Regions from separate parts of the Paenibacillus sp. FSL R5-0623 genome, predicted to be linked through region 4. Evidence: riboswitches for the same ligand, from Rfam matches in the RefSeq annotation. Region 4 holds a riboswitch; each other region holds the start of a gene.
What was found. Region 4 has a riboswitch for cyclic di-AMP ahead of MKY92_RS00535 (C40 family peptidase). Riboswitches for the same ligand answer to the same signal wherever they lie in the genome.
Positions count from the first base shown of each region.

Region 1: another riboswitch for cyclic di-AMP. It lies ahead of MKY92_RS17510 (3D domain-containing protein); the one in region 4 lies ahead of MKY92_RS00535 (C40 family peptidase).
Region 2: another riboswitch for cyclic di-AMP. It lies ahead of MKY92_RS06960 (hypothetical protein); the one in region 4 lies ahead of MKY92_RS00535 (C40 family peptidase).
Region 3: another riboswitch for cyclic di-AMP. It lies ahead of MKY92_RS10275 (C40 family peptidase); the one in region 4 lies ahead of MKY92_RS00535 (C40 family peptidase).

Region 1 is NZ_CP150233.1:3,998,068-4,005,576, reverse strand. Features, by position in the region: gene MKY92_RS17525 (M20 family metallopeptidase) at 1-658, opposite strand, end outside; gene MKY92_RS17520 (ABC transporter substrate-binding protein/permease) at 842-2,305, shown strand; gene MKY92_RS17515 (amino acid ABC transporter ATP-binding protein) at 2,292-3,014, shown strand; cyclic di-AMP (ydaO/yuaA leader) riboswitch at 3,234-3,430, shown strand; gene MKY92_RS17510 (3D domain-containing protein) at 3,433-4,104, shown strand; gene MKY92_RS17505 (polysaccharide deacetylase family protein) at 4,209-5,000, opposite strand; gene MKY92_RS17500 (hypothetical protein) at 5,154-5,495, shown strand; gene MKY92_RS17495 (PspA/IM30 family protein) at 5,607-6,278, shown strand; gene MKY92_RS17490 (DUF350 domain-containing protein) at 6,375-6,776, shown strand; gene MKY92_RS17485 (DUF4178 domain-containing protein) at 6,800-7,306, shown strand; gene MKY92_RS17480 (DUF4247 domain-containing protein) at 7,319-7,509, shown strand, end outside.
Region 2 is NZ_CP150233.1:1,545,993-1,553,501, forward strand. Features, by position in the region: tRNA gene MKY92_RS06950 (tRNA-Leu) at 431-513, shown strand; gene MKY92_RS06955 (glutathione peroxidase) at 662-1,141, opposite strand; cyclic di-AMP (ydaO/yuaA leader) riboswitch at 1,514-1,689, shown strand; gene MKY92_RS06960 (hypothetical protein) at 1,805-2,203, shown strand; gene MKY92_RS06965 (HAD family hydrolase) at 2,538-3,221, shown strand; gene MKY92_RS06970 (Nramp family divalent metal transporter) at 3,357-4,652, opposite strand; gene MKY92_RS06975 (organic hydroperoxide resistance protein) at 5,050-5,469, shown strand; gene MKY92_RS06980 (zinc ribbon domain-containing protein) at 5,680-5,925, shown strand; gene MKY92_RS06985 (hypothetical protein) at 6,025-6,303, shown strand; gene MKY92_RS06990 (thiol-disulfide oxidoreductase DCC family protein) at 6,491-6,913, shown strand; gene MKY92_RS06995 (DUF6612 family protein) at 6,981-7,509, shown strand, end outside.
Region 3 is NZ_CP150233.1:2,218,213-2,225,721, reverse strand. Features, by position in the region: gene MKY92_RS10305 (YqzE family protein) at 41-259, opposite strand; gene MKY92_RS10300 (N-acetylmuramoyl-L-alanine amidase) at 454-1,197, shown strand; gene MKY92_RS10295 (divergent polysaccharide deacetylase family protein) at 1,172-2,011, opposite strand; gene MKY92_RS10290 (carbohydrate-binding protein) at 2,430-4,115, shown strand; tRNA gene MKY92_RS10285 (tRNA-Leu) at 4,261-4,345, opposite strand; gene pelA (pectate lyase) at 4,520-5,482, opposite strand; cyclic di-AMP (ydaO/yuaA leader) riboswitch at 5,901-6,032, shown strand; gene MKY92_RS10275 (C40 family peptidase) at 6,038-6,502, shown strand; gene MKY92_RS10270 (carboxymuconolactone decarboxylase family protein) at 6,576-6,905, opposite strand; gene MKY92_RS10265 (hypothetical protein) at 7,048-7,266, opposite strand; gene MKY92_RS10260 (hypothetical protein) at 7,386-7,509, opposite strand, start outside.
Region 4 is NZ_CP150233.1:106,099-113,607, reverse strand. Features, by position in the region: gene MKY92_RS00545 (M1 family metallopeptidase) at 1-1,398, shown strand, start outside; gene MKY92_RS00540 (hypothetical protein) at 1,409-2,260, shown strand; cyclic di-AMP (ydaO/yuaA leader) riboswitch at 2,506-2,643, shown strand; gene MKY92_RS00535 (C40 family peptidase) at 2,683-3,117, shown strand; gene MKY92_RS00530 (GNAT family protein) at 3,472-3,966, shown strand; gene MKY92_RS00525 (cytochrome c) at 4,117-4,473, shown strand; gene rbsK (ribokinase) at 4,551-5,534, opposite strand; gene MKY92_RS00515 (4a-hydroxytetrahydrobiopterin dehydratase) at 5,579-5,875, opposite strand; gene MKY92_RS00510 (hypothetical protein) at 6,125-6,418, opposite strand; gene motA (flagellar motor stator protein MotA) at 6,652-7,452, shown strand; gene motB (flagellar motor protein MotB) at 7,439-7,509, shown strand, end outside.

The DNA of each region.
Region 1 (7,509 bases), 3.1 Mb from region 4:
TCACACCATGAATCCGAACGGTGCTTTTCACTTGTTGCCTGAATGCATTGATTCCGTTGAACGTTTGAATGACGGCATCAAGAGCATTAATACCTTCGTGTGGACTTGCAGCAGCATGTGAAGATCGGCCATGGAATTCAAATTGTACTGCATCAATAGCCAGCGAGCTGCCTGACTTTTCGTAGGCATAATATGGATGCGCCATGAGAGCGACATCACAGTCATCGAACAAACCTGCTTCTGCCATCGGAACTTTGGCACCACGTGTCTCTTCAGCGGGTGTACCAAACACTTTAATTGTTCCGCCTACTTCATCCAGAACGGATCTCAGCCCTACAGCAGCCCCAAGACTCATCATACAGATCAGATGGTGACCACAAGCATGACCGATCTCAGGCAAGGCGTCATATTCACACAATAATGCAATGGTAGGGCCGGGTTTGGCGGCTGAATAGGTTCCGATAAAGGCTGTCTCCAGTCCAAGGATTGGAGCCTCTACAGTGAACCCGTGATAGACCAGTTCTTCTTTCAAACGGGCAGAAGCGAGATACTCTTCATTTCCCAGTTCAGGGTTGGCACCGATATATGATGAAATGGCTTTAAAACGGGAAGCATATTGATCAATAACCGTCAGGATCTGTGATTTGTTAGATGTCATTAGTAAGCTCCTTATGCAAAAATGAAAATAATTCATTGATTATATCATGTTTGCTTTATTTTTTCAGAAACAAGTCAAGATTTGTATTGTCAAAATGCATTGCATAATCATGCATTGTACTTTATAATGACTCAGTCATCAACATGAGAAGCATACAAAGTATTGTAAGGGGAGAGAAAAAGGTTGAAATTAATAAGTCGTTACACCATAATGCTGTTGACCTTTGTTATTCTGCTGACGACTGCCGTTCCTGTGGCATTTGCAAGTGGGACTTCAGACAATTCAAGCAGTAAAAAGCTGGTGCTCGGTACAAGTGCCGATTTTGCACCCTATGAATTCCATAAAGTGATTAATGGCAAAGATGAAATCGTCGGTTTTGATATTGAGATCGCCAAAGAGATTGCCAAAGATCTTGGCGCTGAGCTTGTGATTGAGGATATGGGCTTCGACGGTCTTCTGCCTTCATTGCAGAGCGGGCGTGTTGATCTGGTAATTTCAGGTATGACCCCGACAGATGAGCGGAAGAAAAGTATCGATTTTTCCGACACCTATTATAAATCAAAACAAGTGATTATGGCTCGCAATGTGGATAAAGACAAATATCCAACCATGGCAGAACTTGAAAATGCGAAAATTGGCGTTCAGAAAGGCTCCATTCAGGAAACGATCGGACAGAGTATTCCAGGAGCGAAGCTTACTGCGCTTGATAAAATCTCGGATATCGTGCTTCAACTGCAAACAAAACGCATTGACGCGGCAATCGTTGAAGATACCGTTGCTGCAGGTTATCTGGACGATATCATTGGACTTGCTGCTGCTGTTCCGGACGAAGAGCAAGCAGAAGCGGCAATCGGGATTCGCAAAGGTAATACCGAGCTGCTAGCTGCAGTAAATGGAACACTGGAGCGATTGAAAAGTGAAGATAAAATCAATCAGATGGTGACGGACGCCAGCCTCTTGATGGCGGATAAAGCGAACAAATCGCAAAATATTTTCCAAGTATTCTGGGAATATAAAAGTTTCTATGCTACAGGTGTAGGATACACACTTCTGTTGTCTGCACTTGGGGTTATCTTCGGGGTAATTATTGGATTGATCATCTGTTTGTTCCGTTTGCATGACGCTGCAATCTTGCGCTGGATCGGTACTGCTTACGTTGAAGTGATCCGTGGCACACCGATGCTGGTACAATTGATGATTATTTACTATGGTTTTTCCCTGAGCTTTGGCATTAACTTCACTGCACTTCAGGCAGGTATCATTACACTTTCAATCAATAGTGGTGCCTATCTGGCGGAGATTTTCCGTGCGGGTATTCAAGGTGTAGATCGTGGTCAGTTGGAGGCAGCTCGTTCCCTAGGTATGGGAAGAGGCGATGCGATGCGTTATATCATATTGCCACAGGCATTCAAAGCTGTATTACCGGCGATCGGTAATGAATTCATAACCATCATCAAGGAATCCTCCATTATCTCAGTTATCGGTATGGTGGACATTATGTATCAGGCAAGTGTGGTCAAAAACATTACGTATCAAGGCTTGAGTCCATTTTTGATTGCAGCAGCCATCTACTTTGTATTAACGTTTATTTTGTCCAAGCTGCTTGGACGACTGGAAAGGAAGTTGAGTGCAAGTGATAGACGTTAGACAATTACACAAATCTTATGGAAATAACGATGTGCTTAAGGGCATTAATGTGACGATTGGCAAAGGTGAGGTTGTCGTGGTCATCGGCCCTTCCGGTTCAGGTAAAAGTACTTTTTTGCGTTGTCTGAACCTCTTGGAACAACCTACATCAGGTGAAATCGATTTTGAAGGTGTGTCAATTACGGACCCCAAGCACAACATTAATGCAACTCGGGAAAAAATGGGTATGGTGTTCCAGCATTTCAACCTGTTCCCACACAAAACGGTACAGCAAAACATCACGATTGCTCCGATTAAAGTGAAGAAACAATCCACGCAGGAAGCGGAGAAAATTGCTGCTGATCTGCTTAACACTGTGGGCTTGTATGATAAAAAAGATACATTCCCGAATCAGCTGTCTGGTGGACAGAAGCAGCGGATCGCCATTGCAAGAGCATTGGCCATGCAGCCGCATGTCATGCTGTTTGACGAGCCTACTTCGGCATTGGACCCCGAGATGGTCGGTGAAGTGTTGGATGTCATGAAACGTCTTGCAGAAGGCGGGATGACCATGGTCATCGTGACACATGAGATGGGTTTTGCACGTGAAGTGGGAGACCGGATCCTGTTCATGGATGGCGGGGTTATTGTAGAAGAGGGAACACCAGATGAGGTATTTGGAGCACCGAAAAATTCACGTACACGTGATTTTCTTGCGAAAGTACTCTAAACGAAGTGATCAAATAGCGTTACTGACTTCGAGTCGGTAACGCTATTTTTTTATGGATAATAATCACGTATGGATTCGGAAAAGTAACTATTCTGTTACCAGATGTAAAGGAATCGGGTCGTCCAACAATTCTAGAGTATGCAGTATTCTTACACATGCTTACATGCTAAAAACTATTTGGTAAGAATTACTACAAGTTCAGGTTACAAAATTGTGATATATTGAACTCTGCCGAAACTTCCGGACAGGGAGTGTGGGGGATGTAACGATGCAGATTGTGCAGGGGGAAGATCTACAGCACACTGCTTGGGGTGAATTAGGGGTACATAACGTTTCAAATGTAATGAAGAACCTATAGGGTGGGCTCCTCATCCGAATCCGACAACTAACTTCGCAGGCACAATGAGGGAGGAAGACCATGATTAACAAGAAACGTATAGCCAAAACAGCAGTAGCATTAATGACAACAGCAATGCTTATTCAAGCCGTTCCGGCTCACGCCGATTCAGTTCATGTGGCCAAAGAAGGGGATACCTTCTACACCTTATCAAAACAATATGGAGTAGCAATGAACACATTGGTTAAAGCAAACAACGACATTTCACCTTACAATATTTATGGTGGTTTGAAAATTACGATTCCCGGTAAGGCAAACAATGTAGCTGCCGCGGCGACGGAGAGCAAGACCCAAGCCAAAACAGTTACCACAGCGAGCTTGGACGTTAATGCAGATAACAAAGTGGTTCAGGCCTGGGGTAAAACATTCGATTACAGCAAAGCTGTGAACGTAAAAGCAACGGCATACTCTGCAGATCCGTCTGAAAATGGAGGCTGGGGTGCAGTCGATTATTTCGGAAATGACCTTGAACTGGGTACGATTGCAGTTGATCCAAGTGTAATTCCACTCGGAACCAAAGTACTGGTAACGGGTCACAGCCATCCAGGATTGCCAAAACAGGCTTTTGTAGCCACCGCGCGTGATGTAGGCGGTGCAATCAAGGGTCACCGGATTGATATCTTTATCCCGGGTAGCAAACAGTCCGTAAGCACATTTGGATTTCAGGATATCGAGCTGTACATTCTGAAGTAGAAAATTAATTACATCTAACGAATTCAAACAGGGTGTCTGCCAGTCGCAAACTTGCGATTGAACAGCACCCTTTTAATATTCTCATTTATTACTTCATGGTCATCTTAATCTTTGGCCTTTGACAATCCCAGCATTTCGTCCAAGGTGACGAGTTCATATCCGCGCTTTTGCAATTCCTCAATGATTTCAGGCAAAGCCTCAATCGTGCCGTTCAGGTTTGATCCTACACCGCCTCCAGCATGTTGCAGAACAATGGAGCCTGGTTTTACGGCAGACAGGATGTTATCTTTCACCTGCTCCTTTGAAAGGCCTTTCCAGTCCAGGGAGTCTACGTTCCAGTTCACAATGCTATAGTGTTGTTTGGCAGCCCATCTCAGCTGTTCTTCATTAATGTCTCCATAAGGCGGTCGAATCATCTTGGGCGTATATCCCGCCAAACGTTGAATAATATCTCCGGTATGTAGAATTTGTTTACGAAAGGCATTCATCGACAGCTTACTGAATTCAGGATGATTGTAGCTGTGATTACCAACCATGTGCCCTTCCTTAACGATGCGTTTCACCAGATCCGGATGTTTCTCAGCACGACTACCCACGATGAAGAATGTAGCTCTGACATTGTATTTCTTCAATACATCCAGTACTTGTGGAGTAAACCGTGGGTCAGGTACATCATCAAAAGTCAGTGCAACCTTCTTGGTTGAAGGACCATTCGTTTTGAACGTATCGGCATATTTTTGACGTAACTGTCCCAATGTCAGTTGTTCTTCTTCCGCAGAATCCGAACCTGATACGGATTCACTTGGCGGGCTTGAAACATCCCGCGATGAAACTGGAGCATGATATCCTCCGAGAAAAATAACGATAACCATCAGCATAATGAGGCGTACGCGCATAATAACGGCCTCCTTTTCCAAAATGACGTTCTCTTTGGTATGCCCGGGCTATCTACAAGTTATGCGTAGTGTGAGAAGTTTCATTGCGGATTTAGCTTATGACAGCCATAATTCCTCCATATAAAACATATAGAAAAGGATAGGTGGATGGGTATGAGTACATATGATTTGAAATCCATACGTTTACAGGTGATTGAAGCAGGAGAAGATAAGGTTTTTCTCGTTACGGGAGGAAAGGCGCATATTGGCGCCGCAGCCACATTCTACGTGGATCATGAGCGCGTCAGCGGGACGACGGTACATATTCCGGGGCATAAGGAACAAGAGCTGTGTGAGCGGCTTGCCCGAAAGGCTGCCCTGAATCTGAAAGTAACCGTTACGGTGATCATGGGTATTCATTTTGATTCCATCACGCGGATGCAGATCGACGAAATCGTGCAGACTGCAGAGAGGTTGATGGAGGATCATCTGAACAAAGATAAGCGGTCTTCCTGACATAAGAGCCATCGAATGTTTTGATTTTATTTGCTAAAATTGAAACGAGTTGTAGATTGTTACGTATGTATGTTTATATACGATGTAATATCGACTAGGAGGAATAACATAATGTCCATTTTCAAACGTTTGCGTGATCTAACCATGTCTAACATCAACGCCATTATTGACAAAGCGGAAGATCCAATCAAGATGACGGACCAATATATCCGTGACATGCAAGAGGATCTGGAAGATGCGGAGAAAGCAGTAGCTCAACAGATCGCCATTGAGAAGAAATTCAAGCAGTTATTCGAAGAGCAGGAAGCTCTTGTGAAGAAACGTGAAGAGCAGGCGCATACGGCGGCACGTGCTCAGAATCTGGATTTGGCTCGGCGTGCCCTGGAAGAGAAAAAGGTTGCTGAAGAGAAGATGGTTGAGTACAAAACCAGCTATGACCAAAACAAGGCTTCTGCAGATAACCTGCGTGGCAAGCTCGACGAGATGCGTAAGCAACTGACTCAAATGAAGAACAAACGCGAAACATTGGTAGCCCGCTACAATGCAGCAAAAGCCCAAACGGAAATCAACAAAGCGTTGAATGGGTTTGGCTCCGATACTGCAAGTGCTGGTATGAAGCGTATGGAAGAGAAAATGATGCAGATGGAAGCACAGGCAGAAGCAAGCAACGAAATGTCTTCCAAAGGCAAGTCTTTGGATGAAGAGTTCGAGAAGTTGGGTAAAGATCAGGCTGTTGAAGATGAACTCGCAGCATTGATGAAACAGTACGATAATAAGAACTAATTACCTTGGTTGTCAGCAGGGTTAACCAGCGGAGGAGAAGAGCATTTCTCCTTCGCTTTTAAATGCGGTTCATGTTGATATGTGGGGGCTGTGTAAATGGATTTGAATATTTTGGCGATGCTGGTCTGGACAGTATCTGGTTCGGTTTTGCTGTTTGTTTTGATGTATATCGACTCACTGTTCACGAAATATAAGGATTTTGCTGAAGTTAAGGCTGGCAATATGGCCGTTACTACACGTATGGTTATGAAATTATTTGCACAAGGGTATGTACTCGCTACGTCCATTTCTACGGCTGGTCATCTTGGAGAAGCATTGTTGGTCTCCGTTGTATCCTTTATCATTTTGTTGATTCTGGAGAGTGTTGTACACTTTATGATTCGCAAATGGGCCAATCTGGATCTGGATACAGGAATTCAGCAAGGGAAGACAGGATACGGGTTGTTCTCTGGCGCTTTACATATCGTGGGCGCACTGATTATTGCAGCTTGTTTATAAGATAAGGAACAGGAGTAATTCTCATGAGTGTATGGAAACGAATTAAAGGAATACTAACAAAACCTGAACCACCGCAGGCAGAGAAAACGATGCTTCAGCTTGCACCTGGTGATATCTGTGAGGTTTCTCTGGTCACTTATGAAGTCGTTGGTCGGGTACAAAATCGTGCTCGAAATGCAGTTGTGCTCACGCTGCAGGATGGTACCGCATTTCGATATTTGCATATCGAAGAACGTGAACTCACACGTTACGCTCTATATACACCAATTGATGGCAGGCTTGATACACCTGATGAGGTGCCCACATTGCTGGATCTGGATGGACGCGCATATCATCTGGAGGAAGAGTATGGAGGCATGGTATCAACGGCAGGTAGAACTCCATATGGCCAGGCTGGAGAACAATTGGTATGGCAGTATCAGTCGGATGATAATATGCTTCTTCGGGTGGAGTGGCAAGACAGAAGATTTACACTGTATGAGGGTGAGTCCATTCTTCCTGCGGATATCAAAGTGATTCGTTCGAGCTAGGAGAGGTTCCCAATGAAAAAACGCTTGGCACATGGATTAAAATTAATGCTGGTCCTCAGCCTTGTGATGTCTCTGTTGTCCGCGTGCGGAGCACCTTCTGTTCAGGACACATACCCGCTTGAATCGGTTAACGGCAGTGGTAACTCAACGTCCTATGTGTACCGGGCTTCTGACCGTACCGTTCCGGAAGTGGCCCAGGAATT
Region 2 (7,509 bases), 1.4 Mb from region 4:
TGTGTTCGTTAAATGTCACTTAAAGTGACATTTATATTCCTTTTTGTTTGCTTTGTGTTTAAAAATCCGAATTATATGATAGTTATCATCCCATAAACGTCCGCTTTTTGTCAATAGTATCCGTGAGAATTAATGGATTAAATCTGGAATTTAATATCTGTGTTATTTTATATAACTTATTGCGTTACTTATGTGGAGAAATGTAGGGTGGACTATATATAAGGAAGGACTATATATAAATGAATCAACAAGATCGGCTCTTACCGAAAAAGAGGGGATCAAATCTAATCATATGCAGTTCATGGGTAAAGATGACGAGATTATGCGATTTTTGATGAAATTGCCTAGCTGAAAAAGTAGTATTAAAAAATACTTTACTTTTAGTTCTGAACCCAGTATAATCAATTCTGTTGCCGATTATTTACGACATGCGGTCGTGGTGGAATGGCAGACACGCTATCTTGAGGGGGTAGTGGGCGTATGCCCGTGGAGGTTCGAGTCCTCTCGACCGCATCATATGAACGATTAAAAAGAAGCTTTCCATTAATGGAAGGCTTCTTTTTTTTGTCTTTTTGAACAGTTTGACATCAAAGTTGAGAAAAAAAGGCCATCCATTACCGAGGCAATGGTGCTTACCTTCCGGCTACGGGTGGCCAATGTATTATTTTTGCAGCAAGTTCTTGATATCTTCTTCAATCTTGTCCGGTGTTGTTTTGGGAGCATAACGTTTCAGTACCTGTCCGTTCTGATCCACAAGGAATTTGGTGAAATTCCATTTAATTGCTTTGGAGCCGAGCAGGCCAGGAGCTTCTGTGCTAAGGTGTTGGAAAAGAGGGTGAGCGCTTGAGCCGTTCACATCAATTTTCTCAAACATGGGGAAGCTTACGCCATAATTCATCTGACAGAACTCGGCAATATCGTCGGAAGATCCTTTTTCCTGTGCAAACTGGTTGCTTGGGAAACCAAGAACTTCAAATGGAGCATCTTGAAACTTGTCTTGCAGTTCTTGCAGACCTTTGAATTGAGGAGTGAGGCCGCATGAGCTTGCCGTATTCACAATCAGTAACACTTTGTCACGGTAGTCGGACATTTCAACTTCTTGACCGCGAAGGGTATTCACTTTGTAATCGTAGACTGTCATCTAAATCGCCTCCATTTATTTACTCTTATATCTTCTATTATATTGGTTACAATTAAATATTGCAAAACTAATATGGTGTTAAAAGAATCAAAACAGGCAAGTTGTGCAGAATACGTGAATGAATTGCGAGTTGATTTTCGTCAGAGTGAGAATTAGATAGATTTAAAGAGATGGATAGAGTATGACCTTATTGTAAGCGCTATTATATGTGAGTATTGCCGAAAATCTGTCGATTCGGTGATCTGTGCGGACTTTACACCGTCATGGCGCGGGTGTATGATTCATAACGTAATTTCAATTTAAACTAAATTGTACCTGAAAAACGAAACAAACGATAATATCGCTCGATCTTATCCTTAAGATATACGAACGATGTTTTAATCGCTGAGTTTCCATTCATTGATGAGTGGAAAACGGGGGAACCAACAGAATGCGCTGTCCAGGACAGTAGGCATTCATGGGGTGAATTTTCCGGTGACAGCCGGAAATAGGGCGACTCTCGCGCCCGAATCCGTCAGCTAACCTCGTAAGCGTTAAAGGGAGAGGCAACAAGCCGTACGCTGGTTCATGGTGTTTTCGCCATGGGTTCTTTAAGAAGCGTTCGGGAGGCCTTGGTCCCCCACGCTTCTTTTTTGTTGTCTTTTCACGCCAAGGGAGGAACGAATGATGGATACTGAGATGATCTTAGTGACTGCTCCAAATGAAGCAGGACGCAAATTTATCAAATTGCTGATGTACAAAAAAATGCCCTTTGCCGTTCTAACCAACAGTGCAGGGGAAGAGCGCAGACTCCGTAGAATCGGAGTAGAACATGTCATTCGCATGAACACGGCTGCAGCTCAAAAATGGTTTTTGCCGCAGGGCAGCGTAGGCAACGTGTTTATTTTCGAGAACAGCCTGAATCTGACCTGTCGTTATTTACAGATCTGCCGTTCATGGACTTCGAAATCTCTGTGCGTTATTACGGAGCAGAGTCATCCTAAGGGTATCTATCGGGGCATGGGCGCAGACCGGATTGTATATTCGCTCAATGGGGAAGTTGGCTTTCTCCTCAATGGTTAATGCCATAGCTTGTGATTGCTCAGGTGTAAGGTGCCTGTTATAATTGAATGTATCGATAAACGGAAGTTTGAGGAGACTCATGCAGGATGGTGAGTCTTCTTTTTTATGGTTTCTATAGGTTGTTCAAAAAGTCCGCTTTTGATTACGAAGGATGCCTAGTGGCATCATCAGCATCGAATATGAAATTCAGCCGAAATGTCCGTTGCTCACGTAGTTTTCTCTACGCTCCGCTACTCCATTTCTAGCTTCATTCCATCTTCTCGGTACTGAAAACCAGACTTTTTGAACTGAATTAGGATCAGGAATCACCTGTGGCTTACAAGGAGGAATTGGCGTGCCGGATGTAGGTGGATTGAAATGGTTGTTTTTTGATGTTGGAGATACACTGGTGGATGAATGGGAGCCGGTTGATGATATTATCGGACAGTTCGTCCGCGAAGCCTGTGCATTGGGGTATCCGGTGAAGATTGAGGCGGTACGCGAACTGTTCGCGAACTGTTACCAGAAATATGAGCAATGGCCGATGAGAGTGGCGATTCGCACATTCGTTGAAGACGAGGGACACCAGAAGCAGATTCAGGACAAGCTGAAGTTTCAAAAAGATCTTGAACGTCCTTTTCCATCAGCGGATTACGTTCTTCAGCAGTTGTCACGGCATTATCGCATTGGCATTATTGCCAATCAGAGTCCTGGTACGGAAGAGAGACTGGAGAGTTACGGACTGCGGAAGTATGTTGATGTTCTGGCGTGTTCGGCTGAAGAAGGAGTGTCCAAGCCAGACCCTGAGTTATACACTGTGGCCTTGAAACAGGCCGGTTGTGAACCGGAGGAAGCCGTCATGATCGGCGATCGGATCGATAACGACATTATACCTGCTCGGAAGCTGGGCATGCGTACGATTCGAATGTTGCAGGGTTACGGAAGATTCCAGCCAGAACTATCGGATAACCAACGTGCGGACTGGACTGTTGATTCATTGGATCAACTCCTGCCGTTACTGATACCAAATCAGGATTAGATGATTGTTTATTGGAGTTTGAGTTTTACTATAAAAGGAAACACCTTGCTGTATTTCAATAAAAAAGGCTGATCAACTTGGTATAGCATACCGGAGTTGATCAGCCTTTTTAGTATTTAATCGATAAGAACGAGATTAGAATAACCGAATCGTCTGAATGATCAGATATACATTCAGCACAACGATAATCGCGGCAATGAACCATGAGATGATTTTGAGCCACAATTTGTTGGCGAATGCACCCATGCTTTTTTTATCACTCGTGAACATCACCAGGGGAATTACAGCAAAGGGCAATTGAAGCGACAGCACGACCTGGCTCAAAATGAGTAGTTCTTCTGTGCCATGCTCTCCTGCAATGGCTGTCACAATTACCGCCGGGATGATGGCGATCAGACGTGTGACCAGTCTGCGCAGCCAAGCCGGAATCCGAATGTTCAGGAAACCTTCCATAACGATCTGCCCAGCAAGTGTACCTGTAAGGGTAGAGTTCTGACCTGATGCTAACAGCGCCACACCGAACAGGATACTGGCAACCGTAGTACCCAATAGAGGTGTCAGCAGATGATAAGCATCTGCGATCTCGGCAACCTGCGTCATACCAGCACTGTGGAATACAGCAGCAGATACGATCAGGATGGCTGCATTGATGAACAGGGCCAGTGTCAACGCGATTGTAGAATCCATGGTCGAGTACCGAATGGCTTCTTTTTTGCCCTGTGGTGTCTGTTCAATCTGACGGGTCTGTACAATGGAAGAATGCAGGTACAGATTATGCGGCATCACGGTTGCTCCGATAATACCAATGGCGATATAGAGCATAGCCGGGTTTTGCAGAATCTCAACATTGGGTACAAAACCATGGAGAACACCGCCCATATCCGGTTTTGCCAGAAACAGATCAATCCCGAAGCAGAGGGCGATGGTTGCCATCAGCACAATGACGAGAGTTTCCAGAGCGCGGAAGCCTTTGTTTTGCAGTACAAGAATCAGGAGTACATCAACTGCGGTGATGATAACGCCGTATAACATGGGGATGTTAAATAACAGCTTTAATGCGATGGCAGAACCAATGACTTCAGCCAGATCGGTGGCTGCAATGGCAAGCTCACACAGTATCCATAACATCATGACAACAGGCATGCTGAATCGTTCACGACAGGCTTGAGCCAGATCCCGTCCAGTGACGATGCCGAGCTTGCCAGCCAGCGACTGAAGGACAACGGCCATCAGGTTCGAGAGCAAAATGACGGATAACAAGGTATACCCAAACTGTGAACCGCCTGCAATATCTGTTGCCCAGTTCCCGGGGTCCATGTAACCTACGGCAACAAGGTATCCTGGGCCTACAAAAGCGAGGAATTTCTTCCACCATGCAGCATTCTGCGGAACTTTCATCGAGCTATGTGCTTCTCCAAGGGAAGGGGCCATGCCCGCAGTAGACAATGTTTCTCTTGAAGGAGCGTTGAACGGATTTTTTTTACTCATACGATAATCACCTGACTTTGAATTATTGATTTGGAAATATATGCGGGACAATTCGCTCATGATATATCTAAATTTTTATGTTTATTGTTACATTGTACTCCTTCAATTGTTTTTGTCTAGTGCAACTTTTATGTATCAGCACAAAATTTCGGTTCCAGCTTGTAGATGTCCCTTCGTATATTACCCAACCGTGGGGAAAATACAGCCATGGCATTGAAATGCATGAAAATAATAAAGTTGTAAAAGCTGATAAAGATACAAAATTGCGTTTCAAAATGAGCCAGAAGTTTAAATTGAAAGGAAGGCAATAAAAACTATATGGATAAGGGAGAGATTCTTAATGGAAGCTTTATATACAGCAGTAGCGACAGTTAAAGGTGGACGTACAGGTTCCGTGACTTCTTCGGATGGCGTTCTCAAGCATGATCTGAAAATGCCAAAAGAGCTTGGTGGCTCCGGTGGTGAAGGTACTAACCCTGAGCAGCTTTTTGCCGCTGGATATGGGGCATGTTATGAAAGTGCCCTCGCCAATGTAGCACGCAAAGCAGGTGTGAAATTGGAGGATGTGGTCGTTACAAGTAACGTATCCATTGGTAAAGACCCTGCGGATGATGGTTTCCAGCTGTCTGTTCGTCTGGACGTTAGCATGCCTGGTGTAGATCACAGCCAAGCAGAGGAACTGGCCCGCAAGGCGCATGATTTCTGTCCATATTCCAAAGCAACACGCGGCAACATTGATGTTGTTTTAAACGTAGTCTAAGATTTGACTCCCGGCAAGTAAAGGGAACATATAGAGCAGGGTATCCCAGATACCTGATGTTCGACTACAAGGCCCTGCTGGCAATCGGCAGGGTTTTGTGTTGATTATCATATTAGGACATGATGCAGGAGATTGGATGCCAGATCGCGTACTATTTTACATAATTGCACTCCCACTTCATGCTACACATTCCATAAAGGGGGAACAAAGATGAGTATTGAAGAGATGATTGAGCGGCGATTTGTGTGTACGAAATGCAGAGGCACGGATTGTAACATTAAGGAAGTTTCCATGTCAGGAGCAGGCCTGAGCAAGATGTTCGATATACAGCATAACCACTACCTGTTCGTGGCTTGTGCTTCCTGCGGGTATGTTGAAGTGTTTGATCCGGATGTCTTGAAAGGGAAAAAACAGGGGCAGGTAGGGACTATTCTGGATATTCTGTTTGGCGGGTAGACATGCGCGAGTTGACATTGAACTGAATTTTCTTTAATATAACTTAGTACTGAGTAGTGTCATTGCATGAACCAAATTTGAATTAAACAGGTGATATCCATGTCTTATAGACCGCGTATTGCAGATTTAGAATTAGCTTATGGTAACAAGGAAGACGGATTGTACGAATTCAAAATGAATTTGGTAGACGGTACTAAATGCCGTGTATTCTACTCCCGTTCCCCGGAATGGAAGATGACCAATATCAGCCGTCTGCAGAAAACGCCTTGTCCAGTATGTCGCAAAGATTTCATTTGCAAATGTATGGACCAGTGGGCAAGTGACCTGCATCAACAGATGATCGATGACCAATGGATGGAAAAGGCAGTTACGGAGTAATTGTCGGACAGATACGAGCGTGGGCACAATGCCTGCGCTCTTTTTCTTTTATTTCCCATTAATGCGTGTTAAAAAAGAACGGTTTTCAGTCTTTTTGAACAACCTCCAGAAATAAATTTAGAATTAGTGAACAAGAAGGCCCAGATTGGGTAAGTTACTCTAACCGCAACAATAGGAGGCAGCCAATATGACAGCAAATCAAACAGATGTGCATCAGGGACATCCGATCGTACTGGTGGATGGCGTCTGTCACTTCTGCCAGGGTTTAACCAAATGGATTATCAAGCGTGACCCGGAAGGGAAATATCATTTTGCATCGCTCCAATCGGATGTAGCCAAGGGACTGCTGGCGAAGGGCAATCTGTCGACAGACAGCATGGACACCTTTGTGCTGATTGAAAATGGAAAATACTATACACGTTCAACTGCCGCACTGCGATTGGCTAAAGGTCTGAAGTTTCCTTATCCGTTGTTATATGTGTTCATTATTGTGCCGAGATTTATTCGTAATGCAGTCTATAACTGGGTTGCTCGCAACCGTTATCGCTGGTTTGGCAAGGATGAAGCGTGTATGTTGCCTACACCGGAGATCAAAGATCGATTTTTGTGAGTGTGATTAATAACGGAAATAATTGGGTAATGACTACAGATCATATCTATTTTGGGAGGAAAACAACTTGAAGAAGTGGACTACATTATTTATCGGGGCATTATTAGCAGTGAGCTTGGCAGCATGCGGTAACGATACAGATAATACGGCAACGCCGCCAGCGACTAACAACGAAACATCTAACGAGGGCAATACACCTGCGGAGCAGGAAACAAAGGTCCCTACCCTGGACGAATTGATTACCAAAACCAATGCAGCAACCAAAGCAATGAAAAGCTTCACAACTGAAGCAAATATTGATCAGAATCTGAAACTGGATGCTGGTGAACAGTCCCAGGATCAACAGGTTAAAACATCGCTCAAGATGGATATTATCAAAGATCCAATGATGATCTATCAAGAGATGAAAATGGAAATGTCGGGACAGGAAGCTCAGAACGTGAAGCAGTATATCACTTCCGATAAAATCTACTCTCAAGTTGGGGATCAATGGGTTGCGATTCCTGAAGCTCAAACCAAGGAACTGATTGAGCAGATGAAAGCAAGCATGAATCCCGAAGGTGAGTTGGAGCAATTCAAAAAGATCGAAGAAGATA
Region 3 (7,509 bases), 2.1 Mb from region 4:
CGTCTTTTGGTTTACCATTAGTGAAATAGGTAAGCGATAGTCACCCTTTACCCGAAGAACTTCGTTTATGAGACTGTGTATCGAATTCTTTTTCCTTTTTTCCCACCCACAGAGATACAGCAAAAGGGATCATACCAAACCACTTCATCGCCCACGGCTCTTTCCTTTTGGTGCGACCTTTCCGCTCATCCTTCGGTGTATCGATATAATGAACAACACGCTGCGTAATGTATTTTACCAACTCATCACTTTTGGCCATAATTCTGCCTCCTTCGCTCCTGCACATTTGCGGAGCTTACGATAGTTCTATTGTGTGCAGGATGTGGACTGGTTAAACATTTTTTATTGAAAGAAGTATGAAAACCCTCAGAATGCACAGTCTAATGCCAAAGGTATCCATCGAGTCATTAATCTGAAATTCGATACCTATTCCATGAAGGAGTGTGTATTCCCATGTATAAGTTGCTGACCGCTTCGGTAGCCTTGCTAATCAGCTTCCATTGCCTTCTCATGCTGCCCCATGTGGCTTATGGAAAAGCAGCCCCGTCCCAGAACAGTCCATCCATGCTGCCAGTGACCGATGGAGATGCATATCGCTCAAGTCATCATGCCTTTGCAGCACCAGTTATCCTGCTCGATGTAGGCCATGGCGGTATTGACGGTGGTACGTCAGCCCAAGGTGTGTTGGAAAAAGATATCAACCTGGCCATTAGCCAAAAGGTCTATCTGCTGCTTCGCAGCAAAGGTTATGCCGTTATCATCAATCGACTTGGTGATTATGCACTTAGTGATGAGAACCGCTGGCTGAACAGCCGCTCACGTCATACCAGAGATCTTGCCCAACGTAAAAGCCTTAGCGAAGAAGTAAGTACAGATATCGTGGTCAGCATTCATGCGAACTGGAGTCCCCGATCGAATGTACACGGCCCGGTGGTACTACACCAGAAGGAAGGCAGGAGTTATTTGCTGGCCCAATCCATTCAGGATGCCATGAACAAGTTGTACGGAACGGAGCACAGGGTCGTATGGGGCAAGCCCTTTTATTTATTGAATTACGTGAAACAACCTGCCGTTATCGTCGAAACCGGATTTTTGAGCAATACGACAGATCGAGTCAGAATGAGTGATCCCGCTGAGCAAAAACGAATCGCCCAGTCCATTGCCAATGGCATTATTTATTATCTGTCGGTAGTGTAGGAGCAGAATGCCATTGCCACACATCTCGAACCAGATCACCGATCCCTACAAATTGAACCTGATCTTGCAGACGGGAGACGGATTCACGAATGACTGCGGATGTGTTCATCCCCGAATGACCGACATGACCAATGACAACACAGATATTCTTATCGATCGCACGCTGAGCAGCCAGATCCAGTTGTTTGCGAATGTGTTGCTTAGAATTTTGATCATCCAAGAAAATGTCATTACCTACAGGTGGCATATTTTTGGATACGGCCAGTTCCCCCACCACGGAGCGAAAGTTCGTACGGCTGTCTACAAAGAAGAGGCCCCGCTCCTTGCATACATCGAGCACAATGGACATGATGCGTTTGTCCGAAGTAATTTTGGAACCCATATGATTGTTCATGCCAATGGCGTGGGGCACATCATCAATCGCTTTCTCCACGCGTGAGCGGACTTCTTCATCTGTTAGACTGGATGTGATTGCACCCGGGCCCAGCCATTCAGGTCGTCCTTTCTTGGGTTCCATGGGCATATGCACAATCACATCCATCCCCTTTTCATGTGCAGCTATCGCATCTTTCTTCGTTGTTGGCAAAAAAGGCATGACCGCTACCGTTAGTTTAACTGGCATCGCCAGGATCTCTGCCGTACCCCTCATGTCATTACCAACATCATCGATGATAATCGCTAACCGTTTGTCATTCGATGGGGACTCTGAAGCTGCCGCTGTAGGCCCTCCTGCCGATATGCCTGCGTAAAACACAATCAAAAATGCCATGATACCTGCAATGAATCGATAATTCTTTCTCTGTTCCTTCATCATGATTCCCTCCCCGTAACTTCTGTGATCTCATTGTTTGATAATGAAGGGAGGATTATGTAAGCCAAAGCCTTCCTTAATAACAATATCCCCGCCATTGGAGACCTCTGTCTCAAGCGAAGATCCTCATCATTCCCGTTTTCTCCTTTGCATTCAGACAAGAACTGTCATTGAACAGTTAAGAAAATAGAGATTAATTAGAAAAAATACTGTAATTTGTCAGGTTTTCAGTTTAGGAGTTATTTAGTAGAATCAACAAATGAAAGAGGTTATGTGCTTCATTTCATTCCTATGATTTATGGAAGGAGGTTTTGAAAGGGTTTACATAAAATAAATGCCAGACAATCCGCTATTCTTGTTTGTTATCCCTGGTCGCGGTTTCTCTATGTAACATTTACCATTATCGAGGAGGATGAAAGTAGTGAAATTCAAACTAAAAAAGACGATTAATGTTCTTTTGGCCTGTTTAACAGCCCTGCCTTTGATGTTAACCCCGACAAATGTGTCAGCAGCCAGCGATGCAAACATTAATTTGTCCTCGGAAAAACAGCTGATCAAGGGCTTTGGGGGCATTAACCTTCCTGCCTGGATTGGTGATCTGACTCCCGCTCAACGTGAAACTGCTTTTGGTAACGATCAGAATCAGTTAGGCTTCTCAATTCTCAGGATTTACGTCGATCCAGATTCTAATAACTGGTACCGTGAAGTTGCCACAGCCAAACGGGCTATCGAAAAGGGTGCTATCGTATTCGCATCCCCATGGAATCCTCCGAGCAGCATGGTTGAAACATTCAACCGCAATGGGGACACCAATGCCAAACGCCTGAAATACGACAAATATGCCGCCTATGCGCAACATCTGAACGACTTTGTAACCTACATGAAAAATAACGGCGTAGATTTATATTCCATTTCTGTGCAGAATGAACCGGATTATGCTCATGACTGGACCTGGTGGACTCCACAAGAGATCCTTCGATTCATGAAAGAAAATGCCGGGTCCATTCAAGGTACCAAAGTCATGGCGCCTGAATCCTTCCAGTACTTAAAGAACATATCCGACCCAATCCTGAATGATCCGCAGGCGCTTGCCAACATGGACATTCTGGGAGCGCATACGTATGGAACACAGATTTCGAATTTTGCCTACCCTCTCTTTAAACAAAAAGGAGCCGGTAAAGAACTGTGGATGACTGAGGTGTATGTTCCGAATAGTGACAACAACTCAGCAGATCGCTGGCCTGAAGCACTAGACGTTTCCTATCACATGCACAATGCCATGGTAGAAGGTGATTTCCAGGCCTATGTGTGGTGGTACATCCGCAGACAGTATGGTCCGATGAAAGAGGACGGTACCATAAGCAAACGCGGGTATAATATGGCTCATTTCTCTAAATTCGTGCGTCCAGGCTACCTGCGAGTCGATGCAACGAAAAATCCGGATACGAACACATTTGTCTCAGCCTACAAAGGTGATAACAAAGTCGTCGTTGTGGCAATTAACCGTGGAACTTCAGCCACAAGCCAAAAATTCGTTCTGCAGAATGGTAATGCCTCCACTGTGTCCTCATGGATTACGGACAGCAGTCGAAACCTGGCAAGCGGAACCCCGCTTACCGTATCCAATGGAGCCTTCACGGCACAGCTCCCGCCTCAGAGCGTAACAACGTTTGTTGCCAACGTTACTGGCGGAAATAACGGCGGGAATACAGGCAGTGGCACTACGTATGAAGCCGAGACCGGAACGTCACTTACGGAAGCTGCCATTGAAACAATCTACCCCGGTTACACTGGCTCCGGGTATGTTAACTTCAATGCGATGACTGGTTCGGCCATTCAATGGAACAGCATTAATAACACTACAACAAGTACCAAAAACGTAAAGTTTCGTTATGCGCTGGAAAGCGGCACTCGGAACCTCGACATTTTTGTGAACGGAACCAAAGTCATCAGCAACGAGCCCTTTCCAGCTACGGGAAGCTGGTCCACTTGGGTTGAAAAAACAATACAGGTCCCCATGAACACGGGGACCAATACATTGAAAGTGGTCACCACTGGATCGGAAGGACCGAATATTGACAGCATTAATGTTACCGCAGCGCAATAAACGTTCCGTATGGCTGATGGAAGACCATTTGCTGTACGTGCAGCTAAGCACTAACCTCTTGGATACTCAAGTCTAAAGTTAGTGTTATATCAAAAAATGCAAAAAAAGACTCCTTAAGCGTTAGCTTAAGGAGTCTTTTTTTAGATGCGGTCGAGAGGACTCGAACCTCCACGGGGGGTTAGCCCACACGGACCTGAACCGTGCGCGTCTGCCAATTCCGCCACGACCGCATATTGTATCTCCGTGATCAATATCGGCGACAAGAGATAATATATCATGTGAAATCTATCATGTCAACACTGAAAATAATAACAATAAAGCCCGAACCAGACGTCCATGTCGTTTTCGGGCTTTACCTTTAACAGCTAATAGTTTAGTTCATTATAACGGAAGCATACTTCAAGTTACAGCTTGGAAGGCCAGTTGCCATACCATGCATAACCGCCTCTTCTTTCTTTATCAATATCACTTAGTTTGTATTTAACGACCCCGTCACGACCAATAAAGATCGGTTTATCCGTTCCCACTTCGTAGAAACGAGCCCAGATCGGTGCAGCTTTGGAATCAGCGATAATTTTGCTGTCTCCGTTTGCTCTTTCATACTTGTAACCCGTAATCTTCACTTTGTTAAACCATGCCTCAGCTCCCTTAATGGATGCCGTAATTTTAGCGGTAGCAGGTCTGGTTTTCAGGAATTTAACAATCGTTACACTCTCTCCAGCCGTCAGTGATGGTACTTCATAGATTCTTGCGCTTGCCGGTTTAAGAGAACTGGAATCATGTTGTTGTCCCCATGCTGTCAGCTTACCGCCTGAAACAACCTGTGTATTCAGAATTGCCTCCACACCTTTGGCAACTGAGTTTTTACTGCGGTTAGCAAGAGTGCTGTCGATAAACGAGAAATCACCTTTACGTGCCGCTACTTCATCCAACATGATCATTACATTAATCATGGCATCATCATTGTAAGTGATGTGCTTGTGATATCCGGAGCTTTGGTAAACTTGTGGCCATCCGCCGTTTGAATACTGCATGTTGATCAAAAAGTTAATTCCTTTGATTGCAGCTGTGGAGTAACGCGGATCATTCGTCTTTTTAAATTCCTTCGCCAATCTTCTAATTTCTGAGTATGTAGCCTTGTTGTCGATCGTGGACTTCGCCCACTCTCCACTTGTCTGTTTATAATCTTTTCTCCAACCCCCATCCGGCAGCTGGCTCTTCAAAATATCAGAAATACTCGCTGTAGTACCCGATGCATCCGCAGCAGATACCGTCCCTACAGGAAGAACTGCCATTCCAACTGCTGAGAACACCATCGTACATGCCAGGACAAAAGTAATTATTTTCTTCGCTTTCAAATGTAACACTCTCCTATGTTTGTTTTTATAAATCTTCCACTTCTGCTTACCTATGATACGCGTCCTTAAACCTCCTTTATTTGTATTTATCTCATAATAAAATCAATTTTAATCCAATATGTGGATTGGATAATCAGATAATATGCAAAAAATCGATCATTGTCAATATATGCAACTTAATGAATATAATCTCTCTAATTCTACATAACGGGATAGTTCTTTTAACTCATGACAAACCTATTTATTTATCCAAATTCGTCTTAAACGAATCAATAATGACGTTTTTGTCATGAATGATACCCAAACTTGATCCCTTCTTTCATATAAAAACCTTAATTCCGCTAACATTGAGGTATTACGAAGGGTTTTAAATAGGTTTGACAATTACGCATTTATGCAATATAGTTTCAAATAGTTACAAAAACTTAATTATTCATTGCCGAGTTTCATGTTTGAAAACGGGGGAACCAATTTGGGTGAATTATTCTTATACATAGGAAATATAGGGAACCTTCTACCGAACCCTTAGCTAACTCCGTAGGCATCGAAGGGAGAACATTGATTTTGAAAAAACTGATTATCTCCATTTTTGGAGCAGCTGTATTATTTACATCCGGGGCAACAAGCACAGAGGCAAGCAGTATCAACTCCGTAGTGAACAACATGACAGGTATTCCTTACAAATGGGGTGGCACAACTGTAGCCGGCTTCGACTGTTCTGGTTTTATGAGATATCTTTTCAACAAATACAGCATTGAATTACCACGTACTTCGCAGCAGCAAGCCAAAGCAGGTACTCCCGTATCTAAGAGCAATGTTCGGACAGGTGATCTGGTGTTCTTTAATACAACAGGCAAAGGCATTTCACATACAGGTGTATATATCGGCGGCGGACAATTCGCTCATGCCTCCAGCAGTAAAGGTGTAAGCATCACGAAGTTATCGAATCCATACTTCAATGATCGTTACGTAACAGCACGTCGGGTAACTGGACAGTTTATGTATGATAAAATGTTAGGTAAAATGTGATTCACATACAAAAAGGCATCGGTTATTAACCGGATGCCTTTTTTGCACTTAAAAATGTATGTTGCATTGCTTACTAATGCAGCGCCTTCTGCACTCGCATCGCACCTTGAGACAGGGCATGTCCTCCACCAACAGCTCCAGCCACGGCTACGGTCTCCATAATCTCCTGATCTGTTGCGCCCTTAGCACGGGCTTCTTCTACATGGTAGAAGGTACATACCTCATTGTTGGCGAATAATCCAATCCCAAGCGCAATTAACTGTTTTGTCTTCGCATCAATCACGCCAGGTTGGAAGCATTCTCCGGTAAACTCATGATAGGACTTCACCACACCTGGCAGCACATCGCTTAATGCTCCAATCTGATCCTTGTAGGCATGAACTTTATCATTCATCAATGTCATGGCTTGTAGCACACCCTCTCGGCTATAGTTACAGATCTTCCTCACTGTACCTATCTTCTCTCCCGAGTGAGCCAATTATGCCAAGAAATCATGGTAATTCCAAACATTTAACGCTCATGGCCACTGCCATAATTATAAGCTGTTACTCACTAAGTGGACTCTGGCGCGGCTCGCTGAACAGCTGATAGCTGTAACCTCGGTCCAGCTTAACGACACGTCGATTCTGACGACGGATAAGTACCTGCTCGCCATCCCAGGCAACCACAATCCCCTTCACGTCGTTCGATTCCAGCTCGTCCCGTACGACTCTTACTTTCTCACCTGACAGACGCAGGGCGTCCAATTCTGTATCACTAATCATCTTCATGGCTCCTATATTTCAAATTTATTTACAAAAAGAGACCTAAATGAAATGTCATTTAGGTCTCACGTGACTGTATTGGACTGTTATGTCATTCGAAATTATGTCCCGACTGAAAGTTACCGCTGCGCGTGCTCTTTGCTGTCGTTCTTCTCGAACCAAAAATCAAGCACTTTGGCGGACATCACACGTTCTTCAAGGTACTCCACTTGATGCGGTGTAAATTGTTCTTTCCAAGAGAAG
Region 4 (7,509 bases):
AATCTGCCAAAGATTTTTGCCCGGATGGGAACTGCTGATCATTTTGTCATGGCAGGTCAATGGTTTCCCAAATTAAGTGCCTATGAACCTGTAGGCAGGCGTGGACGAACAACGGAAGGATGGAATCTGCACCAATACCATGGCAATTCAGAGTTTTACGCCGACTTCGGTATATATAGTGTGCGTATTCGGGTGCCTGAAACATACAAAGTGGCTGCTACCGGATTTCCAACGCAGCAAGCCGTGGTGAAGAATGGAGAAAAGGTCTATCAATTCTATGCCGATGATGTGCATGACTTCGCCTGGGCAGCCTCACCCGATTTTGTGTACGCCGAGGAGCCCTTCTCTGCACCCAATGTGCCTGGTGTACGAATCAAGTTATATCTGGACCCAGCTCATCAGGATCTGAAAGAACGTTACTTCTACGCCGCGAAGGCCGCTCTAGCCAATTATAGCAAATGGTTTGGCCCATATCCTTACGCAACCTTATCCATCGTTGTTCCACCCAAAACGGGGAACGGTGCCGGAGGCATGGAATATCCTACGCTAGTTACAGCCTTTGGAGCCGATGATACTACGCCAGGTTATGACCTGGAACGTACCGTAGTCCACGAGATCGGACACCAGTACTTCTACGGCATGGTTGCCAGCAACGAATTCGAGGAAGCGTGGCTGGATGAGGGGTTCACCTCTTATGCAGAAGACAAACTGATGGAGCAGGAATACGGATTGATTCCGAATCTGCCGGTACAATCGGGACTGATTACGTCTCCTTCATCCTTAACACAAGAATCCTGGAAGTTTGATTCACAGAATGAGTATGCAGCCAATGTCTATACACGTGGCAAGCTTGTATTGCTTGGTATTGAACATCAAGTCGGTGCAAAAAAGATGGAACGCATTCTCTCTACCTATGTGAAGAAGTACCGCTTCAAACATCCCACTTCGGCTGACTTTCAGAACGTTGTGGAACAAGTGACCCGTACTTCCTGGTCTGATTATTTTGATCAATACGTTTATGGTAACGGGATGGCTGACTTTGCTGTAGAGAAGATTCGTGTTACGCCCGTACAGAAAGACGGTCAAACATTGTACGAGTCATCCGTGACGATCGCAAAAAAAGGGAGTGATTACAACGCCGTTCCTGTTCGCATTGCTTTTAAAGACGGGCATACCCTCACCAAACAATGGAATGGCAAAGAAGATCGCATCACCTATAAATTAACTCACACATCCCCCGTATCCTGGGCCATGACCGATCCCCTGTACTCGATCGTGCTGGAGAACCGCCATATGAACAATTTCCTGAAATCCGGACTGGATGAGCGGGCGAAGTCCCGCTGGAGCATGAGTGTAACCAAACTAATAGAAGCCATATTCGGAGGTCTGTCATGGTGAGGTGGAAACGGTGAAAGCGAAAATACGTGAAGGCTGGTTTCTCGTCCGTCAGCATATGTTCATTGCCGCAATCTTATTTCTCTATCAACTCATTTGGGGATATTTCTTCTATCGAATGGTACAATCGGCGGTCATCCCACTACTCCTGCGTTATCCGGATGCTGATGCCGGGGAGTTGAGTACACTTTTGTTCAAAATGGAAAGTCAACTTAACCTGTCTACCCATCCGGAGGTTCATCGTTATCTATGGATTCTCGGGGGCATGCTGCTGGTTCGCATGTTGATCAGCCCCCTCATTCAGGCAGGACTGCTCTACTCACTTCAGCACTTTAATTCTACAGAAGAGCGCATCCCCTTTATCCGCGGAATCAAAAATCTGTGGAAACCGATGCTGCTGCTCCACACCATACGTACATTATTGATCCTTCTGCCCGCCTACTGGCTCATACCGAAGCTCTACTCCATTCTCATGGACGGATTTCATTCCCTTCAATTACTTTTGCCTGGTATACCTTATGTTGCTGCTTGGATTGTATATGGTTGGATCATCCACCATGTCATACTCTACATGCAGTTCGGTGTGTCGGCACCAGAAGGAGAAGGCGGGGCTCACGGTACCCTCAAAGCACTCTGGATTGCAATGCGTCATCTCATCGCTGTAATCGGCATTGCACTCCTGCTGGGCGGAGTACACCTGCTCGTCTTTGGGGCCTTCACTTCAGCCTCATGGTTATTAACGGGACTTACCGGACTTATACTACAACAGACGTATCCACTTGCCAGATGTCTATTGAGTCTGTGGAAAATATGCAGCCATTTCCGATTATGGCAGTCCAAAATATCCAAAGGTGAGAGCAGATAGTTTAAAAATTGTTACCATCACATGTTAAACTCATGGCCTAATATGTACTTATAAATAGGCAAACCTCAACCTTTCCCCGTCAAAGGTCGAGGTTTTTTTTGCTAATTTTTTTGCTAAACGTTGCCAAAGCCGTACTCCTCTGTTACAATAATCGCAGTGAGTTTTTAGTAACAACTTTGTAATCTTTACATTCATATTTGTAACTACTTAAAATTAAATCGTCATTTCTTGATTTCGCAGGTGCATAACTAGCATAGCCAAATTCCTGGCACCTGGGAAGCGGGGGAACCAGTTATGGGTGAATTGATCTTGCTACAGAGGGATCATAGGGGACCTTCAACCGAATCCTTAAGCTAACCTCGCAGGCATTGGAAGGGGAATATCTCTTGTTCAAGAAGAAATTAACCGCAGCTGTACTTAGCATCACATTCGCTTTATCGCTTGGTGCAGGTAGCGCATTCGCAGATTCAAAGATGGACACAGTAATTGATTCAGCAATGGGAACTACATACAAAAGTGGGGGAACAACGCTTAACGGCTTTGACTGCTCCGGATTTACCCGGTATGTATTCGACAAGTTGGGTATTGATTTGGCACGCCAATCCAGTTCCCAATTCGACATGGGCGATTCCGTATCCCGCATGGAAATGAGAGCTGGCGATCTGGTGTTCTTTAATACAACAGGTAAAGGCGTATCTCATGTAGGAATCTTTGTAGGGGATGGAAAGTTCGCACACTCCTCTTCTTCCAAAGGCGTTACGATCAGTGCATTGAGTGAAAACTATTGGGCCAATCGTTATGTTGGCGCGAAACGGATTATGAGCACGGACGCATATGAATCACTGGCCCTTGACTAGGGACAAGCTGAGCAACATGATGCTGTAACCATTAACCATACTGGAACGAAGCAAGAAGCATAACAGAACCGCCCGGTACATTCTCCGCAGGAATGTATCCGGCGGTTTTTTGTGCTTCAATCCTTATTCATGTTGCAAGTTATACTCGGGGCATATCCTGCGACATCAACAAGTTCATTTTGCGTTCGTTCGTCCGTGCCCTTATGATGTTTTTACCCATCCCGTTATAATATAAACGAAATTACCGGAACTTTTGTTTCATTTTTTTTCTCGGGAAGGAAGACTTGCTAAATGAACATCTCTTTTGTAGAGTGGACAAAGAGTTCTGTTTCAAGGAAAGGAGCATGCAGGTGTATGAAGGAAACCCCTGTGACGTTTCACGTTGTACCCATGCGAGAAGAACATGCGGAGCTTATCTGCAGTTGGCAGTATGACCCGCCTTACAATATCTACAGCTGGCTCCCCTGGGAGCAGATGAAAGCTCTGGAAGTGGAATTTGGAGATGCACAGCTGCGGCAGGAGCAATACGCGATCGTCCTGGATCAGAACGATCGTATATGTGGGTTTGCCCAATACTTCCCACTTCAAGGGGTAACCCGGATTGGCCTTGGCATGCATCCAGAGCTGTGTGGTCAGGGTCAAGGGGCAGCTTTTGTCACTGCCATTGTACAGGAAGCTATTCGCCGAAATCCCACGAATGAGATTGATCTGGAAGTACTCACTTGGAATGCTCGTGCCATTCAAGTCTATCTGAAGAGTGGATTTGTCACCCAGGATACATACGAACGACAGACCCCAAGCGGCTTGAAGCCCTTTCACTGTATGGTTTATGAAGGGCCTCGCGGTTAGAATCCATTGCAAAACAACCAAATTTGCCCCTTGTTATGTGATTAGTTCAAAAAATTCCCACAAAATGCTATGATGTCGGTACAGGTTCCGTTATAATGATATGGATAGTTTCAGGTTAGATGATCTTTCATTCTGGAGGGGACATAAGGGATGCACAAATGGATCATGAGCGGAGTATTTTTTGCAGCATGCGCTTTAGCTATTGTTTTAATGTTTACGCTTCCAGGGAAAGAAGAAGTGGCTGAAGAAGCCAAGCCAACCATGCCGGAAGTAACATTGGATGCCGGACAAGCTGAAGCACTGGTCAAAGCCAATTGTATCTCCTGTCACGGGGATCAGCTTCAAGGTGGCGTAGGACCTGCTCTGGCCAACATCGGCAGCCAGGATGATCTGGAGAAGATCTATTCTACGATTGTCAAAGGTAAAGGTGGCATGCCTTCCTTCAAGGGCAAACTGCAGGACGAAGAGATTGCAAATATCGCCATGTGGCTGTCAGAGAAGAAATAATCTCTGCACGCACTACATAATGAAGAGGCCCTTAATCCCCTTTTGGGAGAATAAGAGCCTCTTTGTTATACCAATTATTAGGCATCTGCCGCGTGCTCGGCCAGAAAGGCCTCGACTTCACGTGCGGACGGCATCCCGGACTGTGCGCCGAGCTTCGTCACGGATAACGCGGCCGCACCCATGGCGAAGCCTACGGCCGCGTCCAAAGTCTCACCGCGCGCGAGGGCTACCGCCAGCGCGCCGTTGAAGCAATCGCCAGCGCCGGTCGTATCGACGGCGCTTACGGCGTAGCCGGGCGCACGGCACGCGCCGGCACGCCCTGCTTGTACGCGGCCACCAGGCGCCGCCGCGTACACAGCCCCCTCGGGGCCGAGCGTCGTGACGACAGCGGCCCCGAGGGATGCGGCGAGCTCTGCGACCGCCGCATCCAGGTCTTCCGGCCGGAGATGATCCCGGCTGGTAAGCGCGGTAAGCTCACTGCGGTTCGGCGTGACAACGTCGACGCACCGCAGGAGCTCCTGCGGCAGACCCGGCACCGCGGGAGCCGGGTTGAGCACCACCAGTGCGCTGCCTTCAGCCGCCAGTTGGGCGGCGCGGGTAACCGCTGGCAGCGGGATCTCCAGCTGTAGCAGCACCGCTGCGGCTGCAGTCAGGCTTTTTACCGTATCCGCCTCTTCCAGCATCTCAGGCACCACTTGCCCATTCGCACCAGGAATAACAATAATCCGGTTGTCTCCCCTAGAGAGCCAAATGGACGCCGTCCCTGTAACCGTGTCTTCCAATATGCGAACCTGCGAGGCATCTGCACCACTTTCCGTCAGACTGTGCAGCAGACGTTCGCCAAAACCGTCCGATCCCACCGCACCAATCATCTTAGTCTGTCCACCCAGACGCGCAGCGGCAACAGCCTGGTTGGCCCCTTTGCCACCAGCGAGATAATGCAGTTCCTCACCGCTCACCGTCTCTCCCTCTTCCGGAATCATGTCTGTCTTCACCACGAGATCCATATTGAGACTGCCTACGACAGCAATGAGAGGTTGTTTCTGATTATAGTCTGACATGTATGGTTCACTCACTTCTGGCCGCGCGATAATAACTGACCACGTTATTCCGACCTCATTTTGTCATAAGCTTCGTTATATTGTCCTGCTTCCTTGATATCTACAGATGTGATACCACCCGCATCCCATGACGTCAGACGCAGCGTAACCGTTGTATAGTCAATCGTAATAAAAGGATGATGATTGAATGCTTCCGAGATCGCAGCGACCTCATCCACAAATGCAATCCCTTTCATGTAGTTGGAGAACACGAATTTACGTACAATCCACCGTCCCTCTTCCAGTTCCCAGCCTTCCAGCCTTCCCAGATGAGCTTCGACTTCCTCTTGCGAAAAAACCATGCGTTATCTTCCTCCCCATAGGATGGTACATTACAGACGTGTGTCCGTATAACCACCGACACCTTCGGTGCGATCAACAGCAACCTCAAAGGCCAGGCTCACCGCCATGCGGTTGGCCATTTCACGACTAACATCTTACCACGGACTAGCTTCAAAATCCAATCGCCTACATGGCATAGAACCAATAACCATAAGGCTTTGAGGGAAATTCCAGTTCCATTTATACCCCTGAAAATGCATATAAACATACTAAATTAAAGGTACAAACGTCAACTCTTCTTCCCCGATCAAAATATGAATGCGGTGCTGCTCCTTATCATGGATGACCACGCCACTTCCAACCGGAATAACAGACTCCTCGCCCAGCGCATAGAACAAATCCTCCGCTAACGCCTCATCCACTTCAAGTTGGTCAGATGCAGCCAATCTCTCCCATTCTTCCGAGTCCATTTCAAAGAATACATACCGATCCGGTATGCGCCCGATTGCCGTTGTCAGATCTGTCAAAATTCCTTCATAATCCCGTCCATGCTTTACGCCCATTGGCTTTTCACTCCTATTCGGCCCCTAAGGAGCGGATTTGTTCTTATTATACCTGAAAATAGCCCTTAAAAAAAAAGGCCTTCTGGTCGATAAATACATATATGACCGTTTTAACTGTTTTAGCAACCGTAAGGAATGCCTAACATTGAACGGATTGCGGCCAAAAATTCGTCCGGAAGCCCGAACACAGCCGCTTGAAAGGATTCAATTTTATCTCATGGATGAGGTGTATGATGAACATTTCAACGATTATTGGACTAATTTTGGGGCTGGTCTCCCTTGTATTTGGTATGTTCTTGAAGGGTGCGCCCTTAATCAACCTGGTTAACAATCCCGCAGCCTACATTATTATCTTTGTTGGTACGGCAGGAACCATCTTTATCGCATTTCCGATGTCTGAAGTTAAAAAAATCCCTAAGCTTTTCGGGATTGTTTTCAAAAATCAAGTACTTATTGATCGCGTATCCCTGATCGGCACATTTATGGATTGGGCTTCCACTACCCGTCGTGAAGGTTTGCTTGCACTGGAATCAAAAGTAGAAGAGATTGACGATCAGTTCCTTCGTGGCGGTATGCGTATGATTATAGACGGCAACGATCAGGAATTTGTAAGTGATGTGCTCATGGAAGATATTCATGCTACAGAGGAGCGCCACCGTGGCAGTGCCTTGATCTTCGCTCAGGCGGGGATGTACGCACCAACGCTCGGGGTTCTCGGGGCCGTTGTAGGTCTCATCGCAGCACTTGCCGATCTCAGTGACATGGAGAAACTCTCCCATGCGATTGCGGCAGCATTTATTGCAACACTCCTTGGTATATTTAGTGGTTACGTGTTATGGCACCCGATGTCTAACAAGCTGAAACGGATGTCCAAGCAAGAAATGGAGATCAAGCTGATGATGGTTGAAGGACTGTTATCCATACAATCCGGTGTCTCCACCATCGCCATCAACCAAAAGTTATCCGTATTCCTGACACCTTCCGAACGTAAACAACTGGAAGAGAAGGAGGGATCATCAGGTGAAAAAGGCTAAGAAGCACGAACCACATGAAGAGCATATAGACGAGAGCTGGTTGCTCCCCTATTCCGA